4 regions of the Burkholderia sp. Ac-20345 genome follow, and region 3 is predicted to be linked to each of the others. Evidence: predicted binding sites of a transcription regulator. Region 3 holds the regulator's gene; each other region holds the start of a gene.
The links. Region 3 encodes FNR, which switches genes on or off when oxygen is low (the NO sensors DNR and NnrR bind a similar motif). Its sites were predicted from a motif close to TTGATNNNNATCAA; they were not measured.
Positions count from the first base shown of each region.

Region 1 (7,579 bases), on a different contig from region 3:
GCACGCTTCACGCCGGTGATCGCTTCCTGCCAGGCCGGCGTGTAAGGCAGGTCGTCGTCGTAGCTCGCAGCCACGTCGCGGCCGCCGAGGCCCTGGTCGAGCCCGTAGTTCGCGACGAACAGGTCGTAGACGGTCGCGACGAGCATATCGCCGTTGCGCGTCGCGATGCGCCGCACGCCGATCCGGCGCGACAACTCGGACGTGTGCTGCGTCGAATTGAAATGCGCGTGCGGCTGGTTGCCGAAGTACGGGAACAGCACGTCGACGACTTCGTCGTGCTCGGCCGTGCACGACAGCCGCGGCGCGAGTGCCGCACCCTTCGATGTCTCGCCGCGCAGGTTCCACTTGCCCTTGTCGGCGTCGTCCTGCTGCCCCCAGCGGAAGCCCACCGAGCCGACCGGCACGACGAACTCGCCGGTCGCGTCGTCGATCATCACGGTCTTCCAGTCCGGATGCGCGGCCTCGTCGAGCGCATCGTCGAAGTCGGAGGCGCGCACGAGGCGTTCGGGTACGTAGCCGTCGCCGTGCGGCACGAGGCGCACGAGGCACGGCATGTCGGTATAGCGCTTGCAGTAGTCGACGAAGTAGTCGCTCTTCCCGGCGAGATGGAATTCCTTCAGGATCACATGCCCCATCGCGAGCGCGAGCGCCGCGTCGGTGCCCTGCTTCGGGTGCAGCCACAGATCGCCGAACTTCGCGCCTTCCGAGTAGTCGGGGAACACCGACACGACCTTGGTGCCGCGATAGCGTGCCTCGACGAGGAAGTGCGCGTCGGGCGTGCGCGTCTGCGGGACATTGGAGCCCCACATCATGATGAACGTCGAGTTGTACCAGTCGGCCGATTCCGGCACGTCGGTCTGCTCGCCCCAGGTCTGCGGCGACGCAGGCGGCAGGTCGCAATACCAGTCGTAGAAGCTCAGGCACACGCCGCCGATCAGCGACAGGTAGCGCGAACCTGCCGCATACGACACCATCGACATCGCCGGAATCGGCGAGAAGCCGACCACGCGATCGGGGCCGTGCTGCTTCACAGTGTGGACATTCGCGGCCGCGACGATCTCGTTGACCTCGTCCCAGTTCGCGCGCACGAAGCCGCCGAGCCCGCGCCGGCTCTGGTACGAACGGCGTGCTTCGTCGTCCTCGACGATCGAGCGCCACGCTTCGACGGGCCCAAGCGTGCGACGGCGCTCCCGCCACAGCTTCACGAGCGCGCTGCGCACCATCGGATGCTTGAGGCGGTTCGCGCTATACAGATACCAGGAGTACGACGCACCGCGCGAGCAGCCGCGCGGCTCGTGGTTCGGCATGTCGGGGCGCGTACGCGGATAGTCGGTCTGCTGGGTTTCCCAGGTGACGATCCCGCCTTTCACATAGACCTTCCACGAGCACGAGCCCGTGCAGTTCACGCCATGGGTCGAGCGGACGATCTTGTCGTGCTGCCAGCGCATCCGGTAGCCGTCTTCCCATTTTCGGTCTTCTTCCGTGACGGCACCGTGTCCGTCGGAGAAGCGTGGCCTCGTGGTGGAGAAATAACGCAATCTGTCCAGGAAATGGCTCATGGGGATCTCGTTTTTCCGGTCTTTTGGCAGACCCTGATTATTTAAGGAGGTGAAATAGCGGATGTAAAGGTCGATTGAATCGCGATCGTTTCGCGCTTTTCACCGTGCTCGAATCGATTGTCGTGTGGATCGACATATCATGACTTGATACAAATCACGATATCGTTGATTCGGGCGAAACAACGAAACCAAATGGGGAGCGAGCAGCCTGCTATGCTGCGCACTGCATTCCCGCGTCATCCGTCCGCCGCTTCCCCGCATCACGTTGCGGCGGGCGAGATCCGCATTGAATTGCGCTGGACGATCCGGCCATCCGTATCGGTATTCGCTTCGGGATATCGAAGGTCGCGCGGTTCGTTCAGGGCATTTCCGGCCGTCGGTCAATAACACCTTTACCAACAAGAACCGCCATTTCATGACATCCCGCCTTCTCGCCGCGCTCGTTGCCGCGGCCTTGAGCTGTACCGCCCTGCCCGCCGCCTACGCGCGCACCTACGTCGCGCCGACCGCGTCGTTCGGAAAAGGCGCTTACGTTCACCAGTTCGTGCTGCGCGACCCCGTCACGCACCAGCCGCTGCCGAATGCGCGCTACCGGCTGTTCCTGCCCGGTCAGGTCATCGCGGGGCTGCCCGTCAAGCCGGATCAGCATGACAGCGTGATCTTCGGCACGACCGACGCGGCCGGGCGCACCGTCCGGGTCCGGCTGCCGAAATGGCATCCGGAGAAGCAGTGGGTGTTCAACCCGATCGTCGGCGACGGCGATCTGGGCGAATCGTTCCGGCTGGTCGAGCCGGGCGGCTCGGAACCGATCGGCCATTTCCCGTACGTGCTGGACGTGGAGAACGAATATCTCGCGTGCGGCTATTCCGATGCGAACGGCTACACCTACTACGCGCAATCGCGCACGCCGCGAAACGTCAATCTTTACGCCGGCGCGCTGGCCGGGACGGCCGACACCGACTGGTGCGCGGGCCCGGGTATGACCATCGCGAACAGCGCGAACGCCCCGGGTGCGCCTGACCTGTACACGCAATACCTCGGCAGCCTGGTCGCCAACGGCGACCGGATCAGCAGCGAATTGCGGCAGCAGATCGTCGCCAAGCTGCTGTCGCTCGCGATCGCCGAACGCGACGCGGGCCGCGTGGCCGCCGCGCTCGATCTAGACAGGATTCCCGACGATCGCCTGAACGACATCGGCTACCGGCTCGCCGACGCCGGCGTCGCGGTCGAGCGCGGGCTCGCGATGATCGACGCGCATCTCGCGGAATCGCCGAACGATGCGTATGCGCTCGACAGCAAGGGTTGGGCGCTGTATCGCCTCGGCCGCAACGACGAGGCACTGACGTGGTTCGACCGCTCGATCGCGATCTTCGCGAAAGACGGCGACACGGACAAGGACGCAAGCGAAGCCCATGCGACCGGGCTGACGCACAAGGGCGAAGTGCTGTGGAAACTGGGCCGCCAGGATGAAGCGCGCGATGTGTTCGCGCAGGCGCGGAAGGTTCAGCCGAAGAACGGGGAGTTGGCGGAAACGTTGAAGCGGCTGAACGTGCAGGCAGGCCCGGACAGCGCGGCGGCGCCCGGTACAAGCGGCACGTAACGGTATGTGTCGCGAGCCGTGATCGTCGGGACAACGCCGGTCACGGCTTGCATGGATTGTCGCGGGACAGCATGTAGACGTTCCCGGACGCATTCGCCATCGCATGACCGTTGGCGACGAAGCGCTGCTTCGTGTTCGACATCATCGCAGCAATGATCTTCGACTGATTGATACCTGGCTGCCCCATCAGCTTCCTGACGCATTCGAGCGAACGGAATACGCGCGTCAAGCCTTCGACCGCGCGAGTGCGCGTATCGCCGTGCGTCATGAAATCGCGCTGCGCGGCCGCATAGCGCCGCATCGCCGCGCGCTGCACCGGGTCCGCGTATTGATCGTCGATATATTTCCTGACGTCGTCGCGGATACCGTCACCTTGCGAATCGATGCCGCCGATCGTATCGGTGAAATCCGTCGAGTGATCGCCGTAGCGGTCCGCGGCCGAGTGCTGCGCGGGTGCGCCGGAAGCGCTCGCCGCCGATGCATCGGACGACGCATGCGAACCGAAGCCGGCCGGCGCCGCCGTTCCGGCCAAAGACGATACAGGCAGCACGGCCACGCCGATGACGACGCCGACCGCCGCAAGGTCCCTCGTTTTCATTTTTATCGTGCGCTCGTTGTTGTTGTCGTTCTTCGAGCACTATAGCGCCTGCGCGCATTCCTTCAAGGATAGATGCAACGTAACGCGTCACTCCTCGCCTTTCGCACCCGGGTTGAGCATCACGACGAAGCCGGCCACGCCGACGACCAACGCGATCGCGCCGCCGCGCAGCGCCGTCGTGCTGTCGAACAGCAGCCCCGACACGACGGCCATCATTCCCGCGAGCGACACGAACACGGCGATCGCCGCGACGACGATCCGGTACTGGCGGCTTATCATCGCGCACCCGCCGCGTCAAGCAGCCGCAGCGGCGGCCGCGACGTCGTCATCGTCGCCGCGAATCAGCAGCACCGGGCACTTCGAGCCGCGCACGAAGCGCTCGGCGACGCTGCCGAGCAACACGCGCCGGATCCCGCGCCGCCCGTGCGTGCCGACCACCGCGAGATCGCTCCCGCATTCCTTCACATAGCGCTGCAGACGTTCCGCGATGTCCTCGCCGATGCTTTCGGTCTCGACGAGTTCGGCCTCGCCCTTCGCACCGGCCAGCGCGAGGATCTGCTCGGCTTCGCGCAACACCTTGCGCCCGTCGTCGCGGATTTCCTCGACCAGTGCGTGCGGGTCGAAACGGCCTGCGTAGGTGAACAGCACCGACTTGTCCACCACGTACACGACGCTGACGTGCGCGTCGCCTGCCAGCGCGACCTTCACTGCCTCGGCAAGCGCCTGTTTCGATGAAGCGCTGCCGTCGACGGCCACCATGATCTTCTTGTACATGCGAACCTCGCTGGGGTGATTTGCCGCGCGTCTGATCGCGCGCGGCCTGTCACCATCATCGGCGGATGGCTCGTTCGAATGTTGATGCCGATCAAGTCGCGCCGGCATTCGAGCTGCGACCAGCCGACGCAGGGCGCCGCCCCGCGCCGGAGGCCTTTGCATCATCGTGCGTGCGGCGCGCGGTACTTGTGCTCGTCGAACCCGCTGTCCCGCAACCACGCGCTGGCGACCGCGTTCACGTCCTGTCCCGCGAACGGCAGCACCGTATCGGGTTGGGCGCCGTGACGATAGTTCGGCCCGGTGAATTCGGGATCCGCCGCATAGCCGAAGTACGTGTTGCCGCTCCACACGAGGTTCGCGTAACTGCCTTGCGGATTCTTCGTCCGGAAAATCGCGCCGCTGTCCGATGCGTTGTAGAAACGGTTGCCCGTCACCTGGAACGCGTTCGCGTAGCTGAGGTTTTCGACGATCGGCGTGATCAGGCCCGGCGTGCGCGTGATCACGACGTTGTCGCGCACGACCGAATCGGCCGATCCCGCGGCGGACACGATCCGCCGCTTGTCGTTCAGGCTCAGGTTGTTCTCGACGATCGCCCCCGTCTCCTGCGCGACGTGGCCCAGCCCGTCGGAACCGCATCCGCAGAACAGCATCAGCCCGCCGTCGTTGTCGTGGCTGAAGTTCGCGGCCACGCGCGTGTTGCGCGTGCCGAGATCGGCGTCAAACGCCATCCCGTCGCCGGCCTCGATATTGTTCTGCAGCCGCACGCCGTTGACTTCGTTGTAGCGGAACAGCGCATCGTCCGTATTGATCGCCCACGCACCGGCGCTGTTGCCCGGCGCACGCATCCAGACGTCATACAGGTGATTCGCCTCGACCTGCGGCGCGGTTGCCGTGCGAACGATGATGCCGTCGCCGCCGACGTTGTGGATCAGGTTATTACGGAACACGACGCGCGTCATCGGGAAATAGTCCGTCGCTGCCTGCGTGGCCGGATTCGTCAGGTAGGCCGAATTGCCCTTGTACGGCGGATAGTCGCCGCACGGCGCGCCGCCCTCCCGGCACATCCACGCGGACCGGGTCGACAGCGCGACCGCGTCGACGTTGTAGATCTCGCTGTTCTCGACCGCGATATCGTCGAAGCCGGTGCGCTTCTCCTTCGTGCCGACGACCTCGTTGTCGCGCGTCACCTCGAACAGCATCCCGCCGGTCGTCTTGTACGACCCGACCGTATTGCCGGCGACGTCTTTCAGATAGCCGCGCACGTGATGCACGTACACATCGTCGACGTGATAGTGGCTGCCCGTGCCGTAATCCTCGAGCCGCACATACAGCCCAAGGCGCCCGCCGGGCGTCGTCGCATCGTTGGTCAGCTCGAGCGAGCGGATTTCCCAGTACTGGGTGTTGAAGAGATAGATGGCCGCGCGGTTCACGGTCGGGTTGTCCGACTTGCACAGCGAGTAATAGCCGCTGAACCCGCTCGGCGTCTTGTGCTGCTCGGTGATCGACTGGTCGGGGTCGGCCGCCGCATCGGCGCAGCCGGCCGCGATGACGGGGCGCTGCGCCTTCGGGTCGCCGTACGCGTCGACGACGATCGGTGCACCGGCCGCGCCGGTACTGCCGGGTGCAGGCGTGAAGCTGCCCTCGCAGGTCGTGCCGCGCTTGAAGCGCACGTGCATGCCGGGCGTGAGCACGATCCGGTTCAGTGTCGCGAGATCGTGGATCGGATTCGCGGCGGAGCCGAGCGTCGCGGGCAATCCCGTTCCGTTCGAACCGAGCGAGCAGTCGACATGCAGCGTGCCGGGCGTCTCATCGGCCGCCTTTTCGGCCGCGGGCGCAGCGGCAAGCTGCTGCCCGGCCGCGACGCCGTCCGCCGATTCCCCGCCACCGCATGCTGCGAGCGCGCCGATCAGCGGCGCTGCGACAATCTTCCAGTGTTTCAAAGTCAGTCTCCCGAAATAGGGCATTCGTGATCCGGCACCGGATCGACCGCAGGTCGATCCGCGTGCCGGCCGCTCATTCCGGCAGCCGGTTCGTCGATACGAACCGGCGCCCCCTCCTCGCTTGCCGCGGGCAGCAGCCCCGCCCGCTCGGCCAGCGCCCACAGGCCGGCTGCCGCCGCGCCGTCGATCGTGTCGACGGGCGGCCAGCCGAACAGCGATGCCGCATGCCGGTAACGCGCGCATAGCGCGGCGTCGCCGATCAACATCGGTCGCAGCGCGTCGTCGCCGGCCGCACCACCCGGGCCGCCGTCTTCGGCGGCCAGCCCCGCGAGTTCATGACCGATCAGCACGCCGGACAGGTAGTCGGCCTGCTCGTCCGGCGCCAGATCGCCGGCCAGCAGCCGCGCGCGGCTGCCGAAAATCGTCGCGAGCAGCCCCGTCGCATGGCCAGCCTGCGCGGCGCGCACGCCACACTCGAATGCGTCGCGCGCGAATCCGCCCGACGGCCGCATCGTTCGGCCGAGCAGGCTGTGCGTGCACAGCAGCGCGTACAGTTCGCCCGTCATGAACGTGCGGAAGCGCTCGATGCGCGAGCCGAGCACGGCGACCCACTTCGAATGCGTGCCCGGCAGACCGATCCACCGGACCGACGCCGAACCGTGCGCCGCACCACCCGCCTGCAGCGCGCCGAGGATTTGCGTCTCCTCGCCGCGCATCACGTTCGCCAGCTCGCCGCGCTGGATCAACCCAGGCACGATGTGGACGGTCACGCCACGCCGCGCGCGCACCGTCTGCAGCGATGCGCCAAGCCGCGCCGCATCGATCGGCACGTCCGCATACGGCGCCTCGCGCCAGCCCTGCGTGCTGCCGACCATGCCGGCCGCGACAACCGGCAGTGCCGGCCACGCATCGAGCCAAGCGCCGCACACGTCGTCGAACGCCGCATCGCACGCATCGGCGATCGTGGCACCGGCGCCGCCCAGCTGCATCACGCCCTTCGGTGCGGCCCGCTCGTCGAGCACCGTCTGCGCATCCGCCATCAGGTACGCGCGCAGCGACGTCGTGCCCCAGTCGAGTGCGATCAGGCGCGGCACCGGCGTGTGGCCGC
Region 1 is NZ_JAAGPO010000172.1:13,436-21,014, forward strand. Features, by position in the region: gene G3O06_RS36780 (nitrate reductase subunit alpha) at 1-1,559, opposite strand, end outside; gene G3O06_RS36785 (tetratricopeptide repeat protein) at 1,975-3,159, shown strand; gene G3O06_RS36790 (hypothetical protein) at 3,200-3,757, opposite strand; gene G3O06_RS36795 (DUF2964 family protein) at 3,845-4,036, opposite strand; gene G3O06_RS36800 (universal stress protein) at 4,052-4,531, opposite strand; gene G3O06_RS36805 (right-handed parallel beta-helix repeat-containing protein) at 4,693-6,471, opposite strand; gene G3O06_RS36810 (2-dehydro-3-deoxygalactonokinase) at 6,474-7,579, opposite strand, start outside.
Region 1: the regulator FNR is predicted to act here: its motif matches at 4,613-4,626, upstream of G3O06_RS36800 (universal stress protein).

Region 2 (7,579 bases), on a different contig from region 3:
CGGCGCCGACGCCGTCGTGATGCAGGAGCAGGCGTCGGCCGACGGCGACGCGGTCGAGATCCTGCACACGCCGAAGGCCGGTGAATGGATCACCGCGCAGGGCGCGGATATCCGGCAAGGGTCGGTGATCCTGCCGGCCGGCACGCGGCTCACGCCGCAGGCGCTCGGTCTGGCCGCGTCGGTCGGCTGCGCGCAATTGGCGGTCGCGCGGCGGATTCGCGTCGCGGTGTTCTTCACCGGCGACGAACTGACGATGCCCGGCGAGCCGCTGAAGCCCGGCGCGATCTACAACTCGAACCGCTTCACGCTGCGCGGACTGCTGGAGCGGCTCGGCTGCCATGTGACCGACTACGGGATCGTGCCCGATTCGCTCGCCGCGACGCGCGACACGCTGCGCGCGGCCGCGCGCGATCACGACGTGATCCTGACGAGCGGCGGCGTGTCGGTCGGCGACGAGGACCACGTGAAGCCGGCCGTCGAGGCCGAAGGGCGGCTCGCGTTGTGGCAGATCGCGATGAAGCCCGGCAAGCCGCTCGCTTACGGCGCGGTGCGCCGCGGTGACGATCGCCCCGATGCGCACTTCATCGGGTTGCCCGGCAACCCGGTATCGAGCTTCGTCACGTTCCTGCTGTTCGTGCGGCCGTTCCTGCTGCGCTTGTCCGGCGTGCGCGACGTCGCGCCGCGCGCGCTGTCGCTGCGTGCCGACTTTTCGCAGGGCAAGGGCGACCGGCGCAATGAATTCCTGCGTGCGCGCGTCAACGCGGCCGGCGGCCTCGACCTGTTCCCGAACCAGAGCTCGGCGGTGCTGACGTCGACGGTGTGGGGCGACGGCCTGATCGACAACCCGCCGCAGCACGCGATCAGCGCCGGCGAGACCGTGCGTTTCATTCCGTTTTCCGAACTGCTGTCGTAACGCGACGGCTTCCCGAACCATGAAGATTCAACTGAAATTTTTTGCAAGCGTACGCGAGGCACTGGGCGTCGCCGACGAGCAGGCCGACGTGCCGGACAGCGTCACGACCGTGGGCGACGTGCGCGCGTGGCTGCGCGTGCGCGGCGGTGCGTGGGCCGAGACGCTCTCCGAAGGGCGCGCACTGCGCATGGCGTGCAACCACGAGATGACCGATCCCGATACGCGGCTCACCGAAGGCTGCGAAGTCGCGTTCTTTCCGCCGGTGACGGGCGGTTGAGGCGCGGGCGATGGCAACGGTACGAATCCAGACCGACGACTTCGACCTGAACGCCGAAGTCGCTGCACTGCGCGCGCGCAACCCGAAGATCGGCGCGGTCGCGTGCTTCGTCGGCACGGTGCGCGACCTGAACGAAGGCGATTCGGTCGCCGCGATGGAGCTCGAGCACTATCCGGGGATGACCGAGAAGGCGCTCGAGAAGATCGCCGCCGAGGCCGGCCGGCGCTGGCCGGGCATCGACGTCGCAATCGTGCATCGCGTCGGCAGGCTCCTGCCGCTCGACCAGATCGTGATGGTCGCAACGGTTGCGTCGCACCGCGGCGACGCGTTCGCGTCGTGCGAGTTCGTGATGGACTACCTGAAGACCGAAGCGCCGTTCTGGAAGAAGGAAACGACGCCGGATGGCGAGCGCTGGGTCGACGCGCGCAGTACCGACGATGCCGCGCTCGCGCGCTGGGGCATCGAATCGGGCAATACGCGGCGCTGAGCACGGCGTCCGGGTGATGCGGCGAAGTGCCGCATGCGCGCAAGCATCGCGCGTGACGGCTGGCCGTTACGCGTCCGGATCGCTGCTGCGCCCGATGATCTTCGTCGGAAACGGCTCGCCGCGGGCACGCGACGGCAGCGCGTGCGGATCGTCGCCCGCGTCGCGACGGCGCGGCGCGATTGCGTCGAGCAGCGCCTGCTGCTCGGGCGGAATCTGATAGTCCCAGCCGAAGCGGCTCAACTGGAGGCTCTGCGCGATCCGCAGCGCCGGCTCCATGAAGCGGATTGCCGCGGGCGGCGCGTAGCGCGCCTCGACGGTCTTCAGGAACAGCGACAGCCAGCGGCTGAAATGAGCCGGCTCGATCCCGTCGAGCGGCTGGTGCGCCTGCTGCACGTTGCCGCGATAGCCCTTGGTGCCGAGCACGAGGCTCGACCAGAACGTGACCATCTTCGGCAGGTGGTCGTCCCAGCGGCCTTCCAGCTTCGCGTCGAACACGGGCCCGAGCAATGGATCGGCGCGCACGCGGTCGTAGAACGCGTAGACGAGATCGCGGATGTTCTCTTCGGTCGGCTCGGTGTCGCGAGGGCGGGCCGGTGCGGTATCGGGCGAGGCAGGCAGGACGGTCATGGCAAAAAGGGCCGGCAGAAATGGGCAACGATGGGGCGGCGGCGTGGGCATCGAACAGGACGCCGGCCGGATTTTGTCGCAAAATAGCGTCCAACAACCCCTGAAAAACGTGTAAGTGTCACGCATCTTATTGCGCGCGCGCCATCCCGGCAACCCGGGGCCGCGGAACAGAGCCGTCAACCGGCCCCGCGCGCATCCTGATCGGCTCGGCTCGCGTAATCGGGGCACGATCGTTTCTTTCCGTATTCGCTCATGAGACTCACCGACTACACCGACTATTCGCTGCGCGTGATGCTGTACCTTGCCGTGCGCGGCGAGGGGCTCGCGACGATCCAGGAGATCTCGGATGCCTACGGCATCTCGAAGAACCATCTGATGAAAGTCGTACAGCAGCTCGGCGAGCTGGGATGGGTCGACACCGTCCGTGGCCGCAATGGCGGACTGCGGCTGTTTCCCGAGTCGCTGCAACTGACCGTCGGCCAGGTCGTACGTGCGACCGAGAGCGATTTCGCGCTGGTCGGCTGCTTTGCGGCCGAGGGCGAGTCGCGCGGCTGCGTGATCGAGCCGCAGTGCCGACTGAAGGGTGTGCTGGCGGCCGCGCGCGATGCGTTCTTCGCCGAACTCGACCGTCACACGCTCGGCGAGCTGGTCGAACACGCTGCGCCGCTCGTGGCGTTGCTCGGCATCCGTCCGGTCGCGCTCGTGCGTGCCGCACCGTCGACGGACGACGCGCCTGCAACCGTCGAGCCGCCGTCGACGGCCGGCTGATACGCGCTCGCCGCGCTTCTCGATCCGGCAGTGGCCCGCCCCGGGGTCGCTTCAAGGCTATCTATCGTTTTTTGCGCTGAATCAACCCGAATTTCGCTTGAAAGCCGCATAACCATCCTCATCTTGGTGTTAATCGAAAATTGGAGGTCTCGACTAAATGAGAATCGACAAGCTCACCACCAAGTTCCAGGAAGCACTCTCGGACGCGCAAAGCCTCGCGGCAGGCCGCGACAATCAATACATCGAACCCGTTCACGTTCTCGCGGCGCTGGTCGCGCAGCAGGACGGTTCCGCCCGCTCGCTGATGTCGCGCGCGGGTGTTCACATTCAGGCGCTGCAAGGCGCGCTGAACGAGGCCATTTCGCGCCTGCCGCAAGTGACGGGCACGGGCGGCGACATCCAGATCGGCCGTGAACTGGCCGGGCTGCTGAACCAGGCCGACAAGGAAGCGCAGAAGCTCAACGACACGTTCATCGCGAGCGAGATGTTCCTGCTCGCCGTGTCCGACGACAAGGGCGACGCCGGCAAGCTTGCGCGCCAGCACGGCCTCACGCGCAAGGCGCTAGAAGCCGCGATCGCCGCGGTGCGCGGCGGCTCGCAGGTGCACAGCCAGGACGCGGAAAGCCAGCGCGAGGCACTGAAGAAATACACGGTCGACCTGACCGAGCGCGCCCGTGCGGGCAAGCTCGATCCGGTGATCGGCCGCGACGACGAAATCCGCCGTTCGATCCAGATCCTGCAGCGCCGTACCAAGAACAACCCGGTGCTGATCGGCGAGCCGGGCGTCGGCAAGACGGCGATCGTCGAAGGGCTCGCGCAGCGGATCGTCAACGGCGAAGTGCCCGAGACGCTGAAGGGCAAGCGCGTGCTGTCGCTCGACATGGCCGCGCTGCTCGCGGGCGCGAAGTATCGCGGTGAATTCGAGGAACGCCTGAAGGCGGTGCTCAACGACATCGCGAAGGACGAAGGCCAGACGATCGTCTTCATCGACGAAATCCACACGATGGTCGGCGCGGGCAAGGCCGAGGGCGCGATGGATGCGGGCAACATGCTGAAGCCGGCACTGTCGCGCGGCGAGCTGCACTGCATCGGCGCGACCACGCTCGACGAATACCGCAAGTACATCGAGAAGGATGCCGCGCTCGAGCGCCGCTTCCAGAAGGTGCTCGTCGACGAGCCGAGCGTCGAGGCGACGATCGCGATCCTGCGCGGGCTGCAGGAGAAGTACGAACTGCACCACGGCGTCGACATTACCGACCCGGCGATCGTCGCCGCGGCCGAGCTTTCGCACCGCTACATCACCGACCGCTTCCTGCCGGACAAGGCCATCGACCTGATCGACGAAGCCGCTTCGAAGATCAAGATGGAAATCGATTCGAAGCCCGAAGAGATGGACAAGCTCGACCGTCGTCTGATCCAGCTGAAGATCGAGCGCGAAGCCGTGAAGAAGGAGCAGGACGAAGCGTCGCAGAAGCGCCTGCAACTGATCGAGGAAGAGATCGAGCGTCTCGGCCGCGAATATGCGGACCTCGAGGAAATCTGGACCGCCGAGAAGGCCGCGGTGCAGGGCAGTGCGCAGCTGAAGGAAGAGATCGAGAAGGTGCGTGCGGACATCGCGCGGCTGCAGCGTGACGGCAAGCTGGAGAAGGTTGCCGAGCTGCAGTACGGCAAGCTGCCGCAGCTCGAGGCGCAGCTGAAGCAGGTCACGCAGGCCGAAGAGCAGGAGCAGCACAACCCGACGCGTCCGCGCCTGCTGCGCACGCAGGTCGGCGCGGAGGAAATCGCGGAAGTCGTGTCGCGTTCGACCGGGATTCCGGTGTCGCGAATGATGCAGGGCGAACGCGAGAAGCTGCTGCACATCGAGGAAAAGCTGCATGAGCGCGTGGTCGGCCAGCACGAGGCGATCGGCGCGGTGGCCGACGCGATCCGCCGTTCGCGCGCGGGTCTCGCCGATCCGAACCGTCCGTACGGCTCGTTCCTGTTCCTCGGCCCGACTGGGGTCGGCAAGACCGAGCTGTGCAAGGCGCTGGCGTCGTTCCTGTTCGATTCGGAAGAACACCTGATCCGCATCGACATGAGCGAGTTCATGGAGAAGCACAGCGTCGCGCGGCTGATCGGCGCGCCGCCGGGCTATGTCGGCTACGAGGAAGGCGGCTACCTGACGGAAGCCGTGCGCCGCAAGCCGTACAGCGTGATCCTGCTCGACGAGATCGAGAAGGCGCATCCGGACGTGTTCAACGTGCTGCTGCAGGTGCTCGACGACGGCCGCATGACGGACGGGCAGGGGCGCACGGTCGACTTCAAGAACACGGTGATCGTGATGACGTCGAACCTCGGCTCGCAGGTGATCCAGGCGATGACGGGTGCGCCGCAGGAAGAGATCAAGGACGCCGTGTGGCTCGAGGTGAAGCAGCATTTCCGCCCCGAGTTCCTGAACCGGATCGACGACGTCGTCGTGTTCCATGCGCTCGACCGCAGCAACATCGAGTCGATCGCGAAGATCCAGCTCGCACGCCTGCACGACCGGCTCGCGAAGCTCGACATGGCGCTCGACGTGTCGGAGGCGGCGCTCGAACAGATCGGCAAGGTCGGCTACGATCCGCTGTTCGGTGCGCGTCCGCTGAAGCGCGCGATCCAGCAGGAGATCGAGAACCCGGTCGCGAAGCTCATCCTCGCGGGCCGCTTCGGTCCGAAGGACGTGATTCCGGTCGATATCCACGACGGCAAGTTCGTGTTCGACCGCGTCGTGCACTGATCGCCTGCCATCGGCTGCCGCCCGGTTCGCGCCGGGCGCGCAAAAACAAACACCCCGCCTCGGCGGGGTGTTTGCTTATGGAGCGTTGCAACGACGCAGCGCGTCAGCCCTGCTTGTTGCCGCCGAACATGCCGGCGATCTGCGACAGCGAGCCGAGCACGTTCGACGGGTCGACCTGCGCCTGGCCGTCGGCCGGCACTGCACCGTCCGGCGTCGCGTGGTTGACGACGTGCGGCAGCACCTGCGCGAGGACGGTCGACGCGATCGACGGATCGACACCGAACTTGCTCGCGAGCGCGCCGATCGCGTCCGAGCCCAGCACGTTCTGCAGCGCGTCCGGCGAGATCGGCTGGTTCTGGCCGGTGCCGACCCACGAGCCGATGATGTCGCCGGCGCCACCTGCCTTGAACTTCTCGATCAGGCCGTTCAGGCCGCCCGGCTGGTTGTTGATGAATTCGAGCGCAGTCGTGATCAGCGCGCTTTGCGAGTTGCCGCCAGCCTGGCCGCCGAGCAGACCGCCAACGATGTCGAGGAGACCCATGATTCTTCACCTTTACCGATAAGGGCGCCACGCAGTGGGCGCCCGTTGAACGAATACCGCGCGCACGCCGTCGCGCGCGGCGCACATCAGGCGCCCGACGCCGCGGCGGCGGAGGCTGCCTTGTCCTTCTTGCTTTTCTTCTTCGAACCCTTCGTCGCTTTTGCCGACGATGCTGCGGCCGGTGCGCTTGCGCCCGCATCGGCGGATGCCGCCGCTGCCGCTGCCGCTTTTTCCTTCTTCGTCATGCGCTTGGCCTTGGCCGGCTTCGCCGTCGCATCCGGCGCGCTTGCCGCCGGTGCCGGTGCGGTGGCCGTCGTGCCGGCCGTCGCGGTCGTGGACGTGGACGCGGTGCCTGCCGACGTCGTTGCCGACGTGGTGGCCGAGGTCGTCGCGGCCGGCTTCGACAGCTTCACGCCCTTCGGCGGCGTCGCCGAGCCGCCGATCGTCAGGCCGTTTTCTTCGAGATGCCCGACCGACTTCGTGCCGAGGCCCTTGACGCGGTTCGCGAGATCGTCAGCGTCCTTGAACGGGCCGTTCTTGGTGCGTTCGTCGATGATCGCCTTCGACTTCACGGGCCCGAGACCCTTCACGGATTCGAGCGCGGCCTGGTCAGCCGTGTTGACTTCGACGGCCGCGGCAAGGCCTGCGGCGAGCGACAGCGATAGCGCGACGAACAGCATCAGCAGCTTTTTCAGCATGGCAAAGGCTCCCTGGTTCTGACGGATGAATGGCTGTTGCAGCGGACGGCGGCGCGAAACCTGGCCGGGCGTCGCCGTTAAGCATAGGACAAATGCGTGCCCTTTTTAAGACAGGCTGACCGAATCTTGCTGAAGGCTTGCGGCGCTGTAAAGACCGAAACCTGCGCCGGGCGGTGGTTTTGACCATTCTTTACGGTGTGGCGAGGGCGTCGCTGAAGATCTCGCGCTGGCTGTTCGACAGGGCTTGACTTAGAGTGAACTCTAACTCCTAACCTTGTTCCTGCCATGTCGAAAACCGTATCCCAACCTTCCTCCACAGGCCCGCTGACGATCGGCCAGGTCGCCGAAATGACCGGCCTGTCGACGCATACGCTGCGGTACTACGAGCAGGCCGGCCTGCTGCGCGCGATTTCGCGCACGGCGGCCGGGCACCGGCTCTACGCACCGGCCGACCTTGACTGGCTGGCCTTCGTGATGCGCCTGAAGGCGACCGGCATGCCGATCGCGCAGATG
Region 2 is NZ_JAAGPO010000120.1:22,642-30,220, forward strand. Features, by position in the region: gene glp (gephyrin-like molybdotransferase Glp) at 1-913, shown strand, start outside; gene moaD (molybdopterin converting factor subunit 1) at 933-1,190, shown strand; gene G3O06_RS31850 (molybdenum cofactor biosynthesis protein MoaE) at 1,201-1,677, shown strand; gene G3O06_RS31855 (group III truncated hemoglobin) at 1,744-2,304, opposite strand; gene G3O06_RS31860 (Rrf2 family transcriptional regulator) at 2,557-3,072, shown strand; gene clpB (ATP-dependent chaperone ClpB) at 3,230-5,827, shown strand; gene G3O06_RS31870 (YidB family protein) at 5,931-6,368, opposite strand; gene G3O06_RS31875 (helix-hairpin-helix domain-containing protein) at 6,455-7,066, opposite strand; gene G3O06_RS31880 (MerR family transcriptional regulator) at 7,352-7,579, shown strand, end outside.
Region 2: the regulator FNR is predicted to act here: its motif matches at 3,144-3,157, upstream of clpB (ATP-dependent chaperone ClpB).

Region 3 (7,579 bases):
CCGTTGTCGCGGGACGCCGGACATTCTCGCCGATCGCTCCGAATCGTGCAGGCAGCGTACCGCCGCGATGGCGGACGACCTGACGCGGATGACGGACGCCTCGTTCGTTACGTGAGCACTTCGTGTGGCTGCGTTCGATCGGGAACCGATTTTTGTCGCGGCTGGCGCGACGGGACGCGGAACGGCGCGTGGGCGGAAGCGGGCGGGAGGGGAAGGTGGATGCTCCGGCTTTGCGCCAAAGCGGGTGGGACGACGGGCGGCGAGCGGCCGCCCGTGTGACGATGAGCCGGTCAGCGCAACTGCACGGCCGCTAGGAACAGCACCATGCTGCCGATCGCGCCATCCAGCACGCGCCACGCCACCGCCTTGCGGAACCACGGCGCCAGCAGTCGCGCACCGTAGCCGAGCCCGAGGAACCACACGACGCTGACCGTCATCGCGCCGATCGCGAACGCGAGCCGCGCGCCTTCCGGCTCGCGTGCGCCAGCCGTGCCGATCAGCAGGAACGTGTCGAGATACACGTGCGGGTTGAGCCACGTGAACGCGAGCGTCATCAGCACGATTGCCAGGCCGCTCTGCGGCGGCGGTGCGACCGCGTCGCCGCGCACGTCGAGGGTTTCGTGGCCCGGCTTGAACGCGCGGCGCAGTGCGTTGATGCCGAACCACGCGAGATACGCGAGGCCGACGTACAGCACCGCGTGGACGAAGGTCGGATAGCGTTCGACGAGCGCCGATGCGCCGCCGACGCCCGCGCCGATCAGGATCATGTCGGATAGCGCGCACAGCAGCACGATCTTGCCGACGTGCGAGCGCATGATGCCCTGCCGCAGCACGAAGGCGTTCTGCGCGCCGATGGTGACGATGAGTGATCCGCAGAGTGCGGCGCCGTGGGAAAAAGCGAGCCAGTTCATGGTGGGTGACAGCAGTGGAAGCAGTAGACGGATGAATCGGGTAGCGCTAGTCTGCGGTCAGCATGAAAATAAGAGAAGCTAATTCACCTAATGCAGATTAAGGAAATCTAATGCTCGACTACGCGTTGCTCGATGCCCTCGCGGCCGTGATCCGGCACGGCTCGTTTGAGCGTGCGGCCAAGGAGCTGAACGTCACGTCGTCGGCCGTGTCGCAGCGCGTGAAATTGCTGGAGGAGCGGGTCGGCAGCGTGCTCGTCAAGCGCGGGCAGCCGTGCGTCGCGACGACGTCGGGTGCGCTGCTGTGCCGGCATACCGAGCGCGTGCAACTGCTCGAGGCCGAGCTGGGCGGCCGGATGCCGGCGCTGCCCGGCCAGATCGCGAGCGCATGGCCGACGTTGCGCGTGGCCGTCAACGACGACAGCGTCGCGACGTGGTTCATCGACGCGGTCGGGCCGTTCTGCATGGAGCGCGAGACCTTGCTCGACCTCGTGATCGACGACCAGGATTACACGGCCTCGCGCATTCGCGACGGCAGCGTGCAGGGCGCGGTGACCGCGCAGGCCGAGCCAATCCAGGGGTGCCGGTCGGAGCGGCTCGGGCGTATCCGCTATCGCGCGGTGTGCTCGCCGGCGTTCTACGAACGCTACTTCGGCGCGGGCATCACGCGTGATGCGCTGCGCCGCGCGCCGTGCGTGATGTTCAATCCGAAGGACGGGCTGCAGGCGCGTTTCATCCGGCGCGTGACGCGCGCGGATCTCGATCCGCCGCAGCACTGGATACCGCACGTCGCGGGCTACCTGCGTGCGTGCGAAACGGGATTGGGATGGGGAATGTGTCCGGACCGGATGGTCGACCGTCAGCTGGCGGCGGGCGAACTGGTCGACATGTCGCGCGGGCGAACGATCGACATCGACCTTTACTGGCAGAGCTGGCGTTTGTCGATCGGCTGGCTCGACGATTTCAGCGCGGCGCTGAAGGCGCGCGCCGCGCTGTTTCTCGACTGATCGACGACGCGATGCAGGCGGCGCGCGAGCGGTGCGCGCCGTGCGGCATCAGACGTGATGCAGGCCGTCGAAATCGACGATCTGGACGTGGCGGCCCTGCATTTCGATCAGGCCGCGCTTCTGGAATTTCGACAGCGTGCGGCTGACCGTTTCGAGCGTCATGCCGAGGTAGCTGCCGATGTCTTCGCGCGTCATCCGCAGGTTGAATTCCGACGGCGAGTAACCGCGCTTCAGGTAACGCGACGATACGTCGAGCAGGAAGGCCGCAACGCGTTCTTCGGCATTCAGCGAACCGAGCAGCATCGTTTGCGACGTTTCGCGTACGATCTGTTCGCTCATCAGCTTGTGCATGCGCAACTGCATCGAGCCGGCTTCCGAGCACAGCGTTTTGAGCGCGCTGTACGGAATCACGCAGACGGAGCTGTCTTCCAGCGCGACCGCGGTGCGCGGATGCGTGTCGTCGCAGATGCCGTCGAGGCCGAGCGCTTCGCCGGCGAGATGCAGGCCGGTGACCTGCTCGCGGCCGTCGTGGCGCGTCGCGACCGTTTTCAGCGAACCCGAACGCACCGCGTACAGGTTGTCGAATGCGTCGCCTTCGCGGAACAGCGCTTCGCCGCGCTTGACGGGGCGTGCCGCGCAGATGACCGACTCGAGGCGACTGAGCGCTTCGGGCGCCAGGCCCTGCGGCATGCACAGGTGCCGCATGGCGCACGTCGAGCAGTGCGCAGCCTGGCGAGGAGCCCAGCTACCGGCATGAGGCGTGGCGGCGGGACGTGTGGCGACGGGCGTCAGCATGATCGTTTACTCCGGCGTTGAATCGACGGAATCATTGTCCCACCGCAACTTGCCGCTGTCGGGTGACAAAACGTCGCGACCGGCCGCACATGCCGAACGCGGCTTACGCGGCCGGTTCGTCGACGTTGGCGGCCGCCGGAATCAGCAGCACGGGCAACGTCGCATGGCGCACGCATTGCTCGGCGATGCTGCCGAGTACGAGACGGCGGAACCCGCGGCGGCCGTGCGTGCCGAGCACGAGGAGATCGGCATCGAACGCTTTCGCGCCGTCGAGGATCAGCGACGATACGTCGTTGAGCGATGTCGCTTCGCTCAGCTTCGTCTCGCCTTTCACGCCGGCTGCCTGCATCAGCACGGTGAAATCCTTCGCGAGTGCGTTGCCCTGCGCGACGAGCTGGTCGCGCAGCACGGACGGATCGTAGCCGGGCACGTTGTAGTAGATCGCGGCGTTCTCGACGACGTAGAACGGTTGCAGTTCGGCGCCGTGCGATTTCGCGAGCGCCAGTGCGGCATCGAACGCATGGCGGGACGTGTCGCTGCCGTCGACGGCAACCAGAATACGCTTGTACATAGTGTCTCCGAGTGGCGGGTTGAAACGAAGTCGGCCGGATGGCCGATCGGGCTGGGCAATGCGCAATGCTGCGAGGCAGAGTAAACCAATGGCCGGGACTTTGCAGTGAGGTGCCGGCGGCGCGTTCCATGCACGTGGCGCATGCCGCGCCGCGCGACTTGTGTCGTGCGGTATGGTCGCCGCCGTCGTTCGCATCGTTGGCGGGAAGGCATGCGTGAGCATCGGTGTCGCGTGCGGCACGTACATGCGCATCGCCGTGCGTGCCGATCGCATCGACACGGCGCGACAGTCACGCGGATGCATCGCCCGCATCGCCATTCAATCGCAATCGAGCCGATTCGACATGACCTCGATCAACGCATGTGCGTCGCTGCGATTCACGGCATGCACGAAATCGCCGGTGCCGTTGCGCGGAATCGTTCGCTTTTGCATCGCGTAGTGACCAGTGCACGGTCGGCGTACGGTAGTCGCGCACGCCGATCCTCAGCCATCGGCTGTCGACCGATGGCGGTTCGCAAACGAACGATCGATTCAAACGCCGCGCCGGCTATCTCGGTACGGCCGTCAGCTCGAATACGCGCTCCGGCCGCCGCTGGTGGCCGGGCCAGTACGCGCTGCCGTACATCCGGTGAACGGGGCCTAACTGCGCATCGCTGACGGGTAGCGGTGCGTCGAAGCCCTTCTCGATCACCATGTAGCCGGCGCGCAGCGCGAACGCCGGATGATTGCCGCCGGGGCGGCTGTCGAAACCGGCGAAGCCGTCGCCGGCTTCCGGCATCGCATTGTCGAGCGACGCGTTGCTGCCCGTGATCTGGTCGGGCGAGATCGGCCCGCCGCCGGCAAGGCGCGACGCCTCGCGGTTCTTGCCGTCGGTGTCGACCGTGCTGTCGTGCGTGTCGTCGTTGTCGAGCTCGATGCTGCGCGGACGCGAACGATCGGTTTGACCGGATGATTCCATCGCGGCTCTCCTCGCGGCGAAGCGTTCCGGATCGAAGCAAATCCCGTTCCGGGCGTGACGGGAAAAGGCGCGCGGGCGATCGCCGCGGTCGCGCGACGCGCACTGATTTGTCGTGATTTATTTCAGCTAGAAGACGCGTTTTCTACAGAGTATGATTCTTTTCCTGCGAAGCGGCGACAGGGGATTCGGTCGCGCCGCCTCTGCCCGCGCCGGGGGGCCGCAGCACCCTTAAAGACGGGTAGTGAACAACAAAGCAAGGGACTAGAGGTGGCGGATTCATGCAAGCGACTACTGCCTTCACGCACCGCGGTTATCTGTTGAACTGCGCGCCCGCGCGCGCCAGTGACGGTTCATTCAAGCCCTACGTCGTGATCTCCCGATCGAGCGACGGGGAGCTCGTTGCGAACCGATTTTTTCCGATCGAGCTCCAGTTCAACGACGAAGGCGACGCAATCGCGCACGCGCGCGACTGGGCCGTGCGTTGGATCGACGCGAGCAGCATCACGATCTGACGCCGCCGCGATTCGGCACCATCGGCCGTCCGGCCGAGCCCTGGCGTGCCGCTCCCGGACAAAAAACGCGGTAATCTTGCGGAACCCGTCACTTTATTAGCGGCCGTGCGACCGAGCGCGGCCGCCTGCATTGGCATATGTCGACATCACCCGCCCGTCAGTGGGGCCTTGAAGAAATCGTCGCCGGCTTGCGCGAGTCGCGCGAGGAACTCCATCGCACGCGCCATCCGCGCGGCATCCGCGAACTGCCGTCGCGCGATGCAATCTGCAAGATTGTGACCGGCCTGCGCGCGTCGATGTTTCCGACGCACTACGGCGCACCGGATCTGACCGACGAAAGCGTCGATTTCTACGTCGGCCACACGCTCGAAAGCACGCTGCGCATTTTGTCCGAACAGATCCGCCGTGCGCTGCCGTTCCTGCCCGAGCATGCCGATACGCCGTTCGCCGAACTCGACGAACGCGCGTTCGAGATCGCGCGCGAATTCGGCCGGCAGTTGCCGGCGGTCCGTGCGCTGCTCGTCAGCGATATCCAGGCCGCGTATGCGGGCGATCCGGCCGCGCAGCACATCACCGAGATCCTGCTGTGCTACCCGGGCGTGCTGGCGATGATGCATCACCGGCTCGCGCATGCGCTGCACCGGCTTGGTGTGCCGCTGCTGGCCCGGTTCATCAATGAAATCGCCCACTCGGCTACCGGCATCGACATCCACCCGGGTGCGCAGATCGGCCCGAGCTTCTTCATCGACCACGGCACGGGCGTCGTGATCGGCGAGACGGCGATCATCGGCGAGCGCGTGCGCGTGTACCAGGCCGTCACGCTCGGCGCGAAGAGCTTCCCGGCCGATGGCGAAGGTGCGCTGGTCAAGGGCAATGCCCGGCACCCGATCGTCGAGGACGACGTGGTGATCTACGCGGGTGCGACGATTCTCGGCCGCGTGACGATCGGGCGCGGTTCGGTGATCGGCGGCAACGTGTGGCTCACGCACAGCGTGCCGCCCGGCACGAGCGTCGCGCAGGGCAAGGTACGCGAAGGCGGGAGCGCCGAGAAGCCGTAACGCGGCGCGCGGCGGCCGCCGCGCGCGTCGGTCAGTGCTTGCCGTCGGGCGCGCGGTGCTTGTACAGCACGTCCTGGTCGACGCGGATCAGGTTCTGCCCCGCATCGACGACGAAATCCACACCGTTGTACGCGTTGCCGGTCAGCATCAGGATCGCGCTCGCGACGTCGTCGGGGCCCGCGATGCGCGCGAGCGGCGTCGATGCGCGGCTCGCGTGTTCGAAGTCGGCCTGCGTCTGGTCGTCGCTCGGCAGCATCAGGCCGGGGAACACCGCATTCACGCGCAACACCGGCGCGGACGACAGCGCGAGCATCTGCGTGAGGTTGCCGAGCGCGGCCTTCGCGACCGTGTAACTGAAATGATCGCGGTGAAAGTTTTCCTTGATCTTCTGGTCGACCACATTCACGACGACACCCTGCGTGCCGGCCGCACGGGCCCGTTCATAGAACGCGCGCGTGAGCAGGATCGGCGCGCGGCAGTTGACGGCCCACGCCTGGTCGAATGCCGCGAGGTCGAAGCTCGGGAAATGGTCCTGCCAGAATACCGACGCATTGTTGACGAGCACGTCGAGGCGCCCGAAGCGTGCGTACACCTGGTCGATCAGCGCGGTGATCTGCGCGGCGTCCGACAGGTCGGCCTGCAACGCCACCGAATCGTGCCCGCGTTCGGCGATCGCGCGGGCCGCTGCCTGCGCGGCATCGGCCGAACGGTCGTAATGCACCGCGGTGCGGTAGCCGTGCGCGGCGAAATACTCGGCGAACGCGCGCCCGGCCCGGCGCGCGGCGCCGGTCACCAGCACGACGGGCGCGTGCGCCGCTTGCTTCGTCTGCGCCATTACGTGTTCGTCAGATTGACCGAGGAAGGATTCGCGACGATCGACAGGAATTCGCGCCGGGTCGACGGATCGGTGCGGAACGTACCGAGCATGCGCGACGTGACCATCTCGACCCCCGGCTTGTGCACGCCGCGCGTCGAGATGCACTGGTGCGCGGCTTCGAGGATCACGCCGACGCCCTTCGGCTGCAGCACGTCGAACAGCGTGTCGGCGATCTGCACGGTCATCTTTTCCTGGATCTGCAGGCGCTTCGCGAACGCGTCGACGAGGCGCGCGAGCTTCGAGATGCCGACCACGCGATGGTTCGGCAGATACGCGACGTGTGCGCGGCCGATGATCGGCACCATGTGGTGCTCGCAGTAGCTCTCGAAGCGGATGTCCTTCAGCACGATCATTTCGTCGTAGCCATCGACTTCGCTGAACGTGCGCGCGAGGATGTCGCGCGGCTCCAGCGCATAGCCGGCGAAGAACTGCTCATAGGCGCGCACGACGCGTGCGGGCGTGTCGATCAGGCCTTCGCGCGCGGGATCGTCGCCGGCCCAGCGCAACAGCACGCGGACTGCGTCTTCTGCTTCGTCACGGCTCGGGCGGGATGCGGTCGGCTCGGGCCGTGCGGACTTCTTTTTACCCATCTATCTGCTCCATCGAATGCCGCCGCCGGGGCGGCGCGGAATCCGGGCATTGTTTCATGCTTTCGCGGGTCGCGTGCGAGGCCTGGGGCCAGACCTTGGCGCGAACGGGCCCTGGCACTCACTTCGGCCATTCGTCCTGCTCGTCGTTGAACAGCGACGCGACGACGCCGCGCAGCCACGCGGTGCGCGGATCGTTGTGGTACTTGCGATGCCAGTGTTGCTTCAGGTCGAAGCGCGGCAGCGCGAGCGGCGGCTCGACGGGCACGATGAACGCATGCTCGGCCGCGTACGCATAGCCGATCG
Region 3 is NZ_JAAGPO010000017.1:66,501-74,079, reverse strand. Features, by position in the region: gene G3O06_RS09575 (LysE/ArgO family amino acid transporter) at 291-911, opposite strand; gene G3O06_RS09570 (LysR family transcriptional regulator ArgP) at 1,022-1,915, shown strand; gene fnr (fumarate/nitrate reduction transcriptional regulator Fnr) at 1,964-2,710, opposite strand; gene G3O06_RS09560 (universal stress protein) at 2,814-3,281, opposite strand; gene G3O06_RS09555 (DUF3005 domain-containing protein) at 3,829-4,239, opposite strand; gene G3O06_RS09550 (hypothetical protein) at 4,518-4,751, shown strand; gene epsC (serine O-acetyltransferase EpsC) at 4,889-5,809, shown strand; gene G3O06_RS09540 (SDR family oxidoreductase) at 5,841-6,644, opposite strand; gene folE (GTP cyclohydrolase I FolE) at 6,644-7,276, opposite strand; gene G3O06_RS09530 (LysR family transcriptional regulator) at 7,395-7,579, opposite strand, start outside.

Region 4 (7,579 bases), on a different contig from region 3:
GCGACGATGCAGCGATGCCGATGTGCGAGCTACATGTACGCGTGCCGCGAGCGTGCGACGCGAATCGGCGAAGCGCGACGTCGTGCATGCGAACCGGCCGCGCCGGACGGCGACGATGCACAGCCGCACCGCGTGCCGTGTGCCGCCGCGCTTCGCGCGGTGCGCGCAAGCGTGACGCAGGCGGGGCGGCGGAACAGTGTGCGCATCGTCGTCTCCTTGCGGCATCCGTTACGCGGTGGCCGGTTGCCAGTGATGTGCGGCGGGCGCTTGCGCGTGCGCGTTCGGCGACGTCACGTGCGAGCCGGACGGCATCCGGAACGCGGCAACCGTTTCGGACAGCTCGCGGCCTTGCGCCTCGAGCGACTTCGATGCGGCCGCGGCCTGCTCGACGAGCGCGGCGTTCTGCTGTGTCGTCTCGTCCATCTGCGTGATCGTCAGGTTCACCTGGTCGATGCCGCGGCTCTGCTCGGCCGATGCGGCCGCGATCTCGCCCATGATGTCCGTCACGCGCGCAACGGCCTGCGTGACGTCCGACATCGTCTTGCCGGCTTCGCCGGCGAGTGCCGAGCCGTCGCGGATCGTCTGCACCGACGCGGAGATCAGTTCCTTGATCTCCTTCGCCGCCGTCGACGAACGCTGCGCGAGACTGCGCACCTCGCTCGCGACGACCGCGAAACCGCGGCCCTGTTCGCCCGCACGCGCCGCTTCGACGGCCGCGTTCAGCGCGAGGATGTTGGTCTGGAATGCGATGCCTTCGATGATGCCGGTGATGTCGGCGATCTTCGACGAGCTGTGGCCGATCTCGGTCATCGTGTCGACCACGCGGCCGACCACCGAGCTGCCGCGATGCGCGACATCCGATGCGTTCGCGGCGAGCGTGCTCGCCTGTTGCGCGTTCTCGGCATTCAGCCGCACCGTCGACGTGAATTCCTCCATCGTCGCGGCGGTTTCCTGCAGCGATGCGGCTTGTTCCTCGGTGCGCTGGCTCAGGTCGAGGTTGCCCGACGCGATCTCGCTCACCGCATGCGCGATGCTGTTCGACGAATCGCGCACGCGGCCGACGATGCCGATCAACCGCTCGTTCATCGTCCGCAGCGCGTCGAGCAGATCGCGTGTCTCGTCGTTGCCGCTCACGTCGATGCGGCTGCCGAGATCGCCGTTCGCGACCGTGCGCGCGACGTCCACGGCCGAGCCGATCGGCACCGTGATCTTGCGCGTCAGCCACAGGCCGCCGCAAACCGCGACCGCGACGGCGACCAGGCAGATGCCGGCCAGCAGGTTGCGCTCCATCGCATAGCGATCGGCGAATTGCTGCGCGATCGCGAGTTCGCGTTCATGCGTGTAGGTTGCGTAGGCGTCGGTCGCGCGTACCAGCTGCGCGAGCAGCGGGCGGCAGTTGTCGTCGATGTCGGCGGTCGCCTCGTCTTTCTTGCCGGCCTGCGCGAGCCCGACGATGCGCAGCGCGACGGGCCCGTAGCTGCCTTCGATGCGCACGATGTCGGCCACCAGTTCGCGCGCGCGATCGGAGGTGTCGGTCGCGTTCGCCATCATGTCCTTGAGCTTCGCGAGACGTTCCTGCACGTCCTTGTGCGCCTGGTTCACTTCGGCCAGTTCGAGCTCGAGGTCGGACGGTTTGGTCACGAGCACGAGGTTGCGCGCGGCGATCGCGCGCCGGTCGACTGCCGTACGGATCTGCGCGGACATGTTGGCCCGCGCGCTGACGCCGTTCATGTAGCGGGAAAATTCGGCGTTCGTATCGGATAGCGCCTTGAGTGCCATGCCCGACACGATCACGACGACCGCGGCGAGCAGGCCGAAGCCGCCAAGGAGTTTGGTCTTGATGCTCATTCTGGCGATTTTCACAGTGTGCCTCTGTGCGTGTGGTTGACGAATTGAATTTATTGTTCGACCAGATACGGGCTCGTGCCGGCATTAACGGGTATACGGGATGATTCTTTACCCTTCGAAAACCCTGATATTAGTTTTTTTAGCGCTGGAATCGTTGCCAGGTGGGCGTTCCTGATTTTGATCAAGATTCGGCTGAGCGCCCGTGATTCAAAGGTTTATACGTGGAATTTGAAACCGGTTTTCTTGGGTGAAACAAAAACAGGCTTTTTGATAATAATTGTCTGATGAATTTGTTTCGATTTATGGGTAAATAAAGGAATTTCGTTGCGGCCTAATTGGGGAGGGAGCCGATGCGCGTTATCGGCGTGTGCCGCGCAATTGGCGGTAATGGCCGATTAACGGAAAATCGCGGCGGAAAGGGGCGCCGGAAAGCGGCCCGCGGCGGGCGCCGCGGGCCATGAGGGGGTCAGAACGTGGTGCGCAACCCGGCCATCGCGCTGCGGCCGCCCGCAGGCGCGAAGCCGCGCACGACCGAAGTCGAATAGCGGATTTCCTGATTCGTCAGGTTGTCGCCGCGCAGGTAGGCAAGCCAGTGCGTCGGGCCGACGCGGAACTTGTAGGTCAGCATCACGCCGAGCGACGTGTAGCCATCCGTCGAAAAGTCGTTGTCGGGCACGCGATGCTGCGACCACGCATGCGTGAGCTGCGCGCGCGCGCCGAACGGGCCGTAACCGTAGTCGGCTGCGAGCGTCGCGCGCAGCGGCGCGATGCGCGGCAGCGGCTGGCCCGTGTCGACGTTGCGTGCATGCGTGTAGTCGGCCGTCAGTTCCAGGTCGACCGTATGGCCGCGCCGCGCGAAGGCGCGCCACTTGCCGTCCAGCTCGATGCCGTAGAACTCGGCGCGCACGCCGCGGTAGATCGCCTCGTTGAGCGAGCCATCGGTACCGGGCGCGACCGGTTCGCCGTCGTCGTTCACCACGCGGCCCGTGTTGTACTCGGCCAGGTAGTTCGAGAAGCGGTTGTAGAACACGCCGACGCTGCCGCGATTCGGGCCGCTCGCATAGCGCAGCGACAGGTCGGTCGACACGGCTTTTTCCTTCGACGCGTTCGGGTTGCCGATCAGGAACTGGCCGGTCGCATCGTGCGGGCCGTTCGAATACAGCTCGTAGAAGGTCGGCGCGCGTTCGGTGTACGCGACGTTGGCCGCCACCGACCACACGGGCGTCAGCGAGAACAGCGCGCCGGCCGACAGGCTGCCCGCGTTGAATTCGCGTGGCTGCGCCCCCGCGAATTTCTCGACGCCGGCCGGATCGGGATCGACCTTCACGTGCTCGAAACGGCCGCCGAGGCTCAGCTTGAGCGCCGGGACGACCTGCCATTCCTCGAGGCCGAATAGCGCGACGCTGTTCGTGCGCGTGGACGGCACGAGCATCTCGTCGCCCAGCGCGGAGAACGTGTTCTGGCCGAACTGCACGCCGATCGCGCCTTCGAACGGGCCGATCTTGCGATGGGTTGCCTCGATGCGCGCCTCGTAGCCGCGATTGCGGAAGGTGGTCGCGGTTTCGCCGTTGTCGACTTCCTTGTGGCGGTAGTCGGTGTACGCGAAGTCGAATTTCAGCTTCGTGAACGGCCCGCTCAGGTTGCGCACCTCGGACGCGAGCGCGAGGCGTTCCTGGCGCATCCGCAGCCGCACGTCGCTTTCCGCGACGGAGCCGTAGTTCGATTCGTAGCCGCTGTAGGACAGCCCCGCGAAGCCGTCCGCCCACGTGTACGACGCGCCGACCGCGCCGCCGTGCACGCGGCCGTCGCTGTTCGGCACGTTGCCTTCCGGCTGCGGCGTGTCGGGGCCGTCGATCGCGCGTTGCGCGCTGCTGCGCGCGTAGCCGGGAATCCGCAGCTTGCTCGTTTCGCGGTCGAATGCGTCGACGTGGAACGCGAAGCGGCCATTGCCGCCTTCGACCTGCGCGGCGCCCGCGCGTACCGAGTTCGCTCCGCCGTAGCGCGCGTCGAGCGCACCCGTCACGCCCTGGATCGCTTCGCGCGGAATCCGGTTGTCGATCGTGTTGACGACGCCGCCCACCGCGTTGCCGCCGTACAGCAGCGCGGCCGGGCCGCGCACGATCTCGACGCGTTCGACCGACAGCGGATCCTGCGGCACCGCATGGTCGTACGACAGCGACGACGCGTCGTAGGCCGCGACGCCGTTCTGCAGCAGCCGGATCCGGTCGCCGTCCATCCCGCGGATGATCGGGCGGCCGACCATCGGCCCGTAGGTGGTGGTCGACACGCCGGGCAGCCCGTTGAGCGTTTCGCCGAGCGAATCGGCCTGGCGGCGCGTCAGCGCATCGCCGGAAAGCTGGACGGTCGGCGCGATCAGTTCGTTGTCGCCGAGCGGGTTCGCGGTCACGAAGATCGGGGCAAGCGAGGTGGTCGGCGGCGTATCGGTCTGCGCGTGCGCGACGGCGGCGAACAGCATCAGCGACAGGGACGAGAGCGGGCGAAGCGGTAGACGAGGGAGGTCGCGCATGGTCGGTGAATCGGTTGGAATCGGATCGGATAACGAGCGATGCGGATCACGGCTGGATACGATATATTGTTGCGTCTGCGACGCGCAGTGACCCGTTGGAATATGGCTCGGCGAGGCTCGACCACCCAAAGTGGAACGGCGTCAGGCGGACGAGCACGCGGAATGATATGTTATATCATTTCAAATTCCAAGCCGGATGGCAGGATCCTGTCGGGTTTCTGTCGGATGAGTGAAATGGTGGCGGGAGCGGAACGTGTCCGTGCAGGGTTCGTGTCGCCCGCATTCGATGTCCGTTGAAGCTGCCCGCCGGGAAACAGCCATACGGTGATCGATGTGGCGGTCGTGGATTTCCTCTCTCGCATCAGGATCCGGTGCATTCCGGCGTCATGCCCTGGTGCGACGCCTTGAAGCAGCGGCCGTCGCCGCGCATCGTCCCGCGCATTGACGCGCATCAACGTCGCTCGATTCCGAAACCGGATACTGGATCGCTCATCGACCAGGCAGGAGCGACCCATGACCCAAACCATGAAAGCGGCCGTCGTGCACGCATTCGGCGAACCGCTGCGCATCGAGGAGGTGCCCGTGCCGACGCCGGCGCCCGGCCAGATCCTCGTCAACATCAAGGCTTCGGGCGTGTGCCATACCGACCTGCACGCGGCCGATGGCGACTGGCCGGTCAAGCCGACGTTGCCGTTCATTCCGGGTCATGAAGGTGTGGGCATCGTCGCCGCGGTCGGCGCGGGCGTCACGCACGTGCGCGAGGGGGACCGCGTGGGCGTGCCCTGGCTCTACACGGCCTGCGGTCATTGCGAGTACTGCCACACCGGCTGGGAGACGCTGTGCCATGGCCAGCAGAACACCGGCTATTCGGTGAACGGCAGCTATGCGGAATACGTGCTGGCCGATCCCGACTACGTCGGCCATCTGCCCGCGCAGGTCGCGTTCGACGAGATTGCGCCGATCCTGTGCGCGGGTGTCACCGTCTACAAGGGCATTCGCGTCACCGATACGCGCCCGGGCCAGTGGCTTGCGATCTCCGGCATCGGCGGCCTCGGGCACGTGGCCGTGCAGTATGCGCGTGCGATGGGCCTGCACGTCGCGGCCATCGACATCTCACCCGACAAGCTCGCGCTGGCACGGCAGCTCGGCGCGGAACTGACGATCGACGCGTCGATCGACGATCCGGCCAAAGTGATCCAGAAGGAGATCGGCGGTGCGCACGGCGTGCTCGTCACGGCCGTGTCGCGCAGTGCGTTCGCGCAGGCGCTCGGGATGGTGCGGCGCGGCGGCACGGTGGCGCTCAACGGCTTGCCGCCCGGCGATTTCCCGTTGCCGATCTTCTCGACCGTGCTGAACGGCATCACCGTGCGCGGGTCGATCGTCGGTACGCGGCGCGACCTGCAGGAATCGCTCGATTTCGCGGCCGACGGCCTGGTGCGCGCGCACATCCATCGCGACCGGCTCGGCAACATCAACGACGTGTTCGCGAAGCTGCGCGAAGGCAAGGTCGACGGGCGCATCGTGCTGACCGACATGCATTGATGCCGCGCACGCCGGCCACGACGCCGCGCGACAGGCGACGTCGCGCGGTGCCGTGGCGGCCAGGTGTGCGTTACTGCGCGAAGAACACGTCGGTGCGGTTCGTCAGGTTGCCCGCGTTGGTCTGGACGAAGAACGGATGGAACGACGACGATGGAAGCACGTCGAGCCCCTGGTAGTCGCCGATGAAGAAACCTTCGGCGTTGGGTGCGAGCTTCATGTCGAACGGGCCGCCGACGCGCCGCTCGTCGGTGAACGTGGTACCGCCGTCATGCGAGATCTTGCGCCAGAAGCCGGTTGGCAGCGTCGTAGTGTTGCCGGCCTGCAGGTCGCGGAAGTCGTAGTAGGTGACCATCACCGCCCCCGTGTTGTTGACGCGCACCGATGGATTGAACGCGGGGCGTCCGGTCGGCGTGTTCAACTGTTGTGGCGTGCTCCAGGTCGCGCCGCCGTCCTTCGACGTCGATACCGCAATCTCGTCGTACGTGCCGCCGTTGAAGCGGCTGTCCTGCCACACGACGTACAGTTGCCCCGATGCGGGATCGATCGTGGGTTCCGGAATGATGTCGCCGGTGCGCACCGGTTCGCCGGTGACCGGATCCGTGACGCCGACCGTCTGCAGGCCGGCGATCACCTGCGGTTTCGTCCACGTCGCGCCGTCGTCGGTCGACTTGATGAACGCGACCTTGCCGGCCGCCTTGCTGAACGGTGGCTGGATCAGGTCGAAGAAATCGTAGAGCGTGCCGTTCCTTGGATCGACGACGATCTGGTTGCCGATCGTCTGCTGGCGCGAAGGCACGTGGACGATGACCTTCGGTTTGCTCCACGTCTTGCCGCCGTCGGTCGTCTTCGAGAACAGCGTCGGGCCGCGGAACGCCTGCGTATGCAGGTTCGCGTACGGGTTGCCGTTCGGCAGCTCGAGACGGTCCCATACCGCATAGGCCGCGCCGGCCTTCACCGGGTTCGCGGTGACCGATTCCTTGTCATTGAAGAACTGCGTCGTCGGCTCGTCGTTCGCGATCAGCACGGCGGGGCTGCTCCAGGTCTGTCCGCCGTCGGTCGAGACCGACGCGGCGACCGAGTTGCCGTTGTTCGACTGGTTGAACGAGATCGACACCGAGTACGCGGTGCCGTCCGGCCCGAACGAGACCCACGGATCGGACGCGCGTTCGTACTTGAGCCCGCCGGGCGCGCATGCGCTGAACGGCTGCGGCGTGCGTGCCCAGGTCGCACCGCCGTCGAACGTGTAGCCGGCGACGAGCCCGTGGGCGCCGCCGTTCGACCAGCGGTCCTGCTGCCACACGCCGATCATGTTCATCGGGTTTGCAGGGTTGACCGAAAGCCACGGCTCGACTTCGGCGTTCACGTAGTTGGTGCCGGGGCCGCCGATGGTGCAGGCGACGAACGGGCTCGGGCCGGAAACGACGACGGGCTCGGCGTGCGCCGCGGCAGCGGCGGCCATCGCCATCGCGGCGGACAGGCGGGTGACAAGCGAGTGGGACACGATCATGCGTCGCATGGACTGCTCCTCGTTGGGGTGCGGGTGCGATGGTGCGACACGCTGCGGCAGCGTGATCCGGTGCGCGGCGTCGGATGCCGCGCATCGTGCCGATACGTGTCGTTCAGGATGCCGCTTCAGCCATCGCAATCCGCGTGTGCTGGATG
Region 4 is NZ_JAAGPO010000053.1:20,262-27,840, reverse strand. Features, by position in the region: gene G3O06_RS20275 (methyl-accepting chemotaxis protein) at 229-1,848, opposite strand; gene G3O06_RS20270 (TonB-dependent receptor) at 2,315-4,375, opposite strand; gene adhP (alcohol dehydrogenase AdhP) at 4,889-5,917, shown strand; gene G3O06_RS20260 (sialidase family protein) at 5,988-7,433, opposite strand.
Region 4: the regulator FNR is predicted to act here: its motif matches at 4,817-4,830, upstream of adhP (alcohol dehydrogenase AdhP).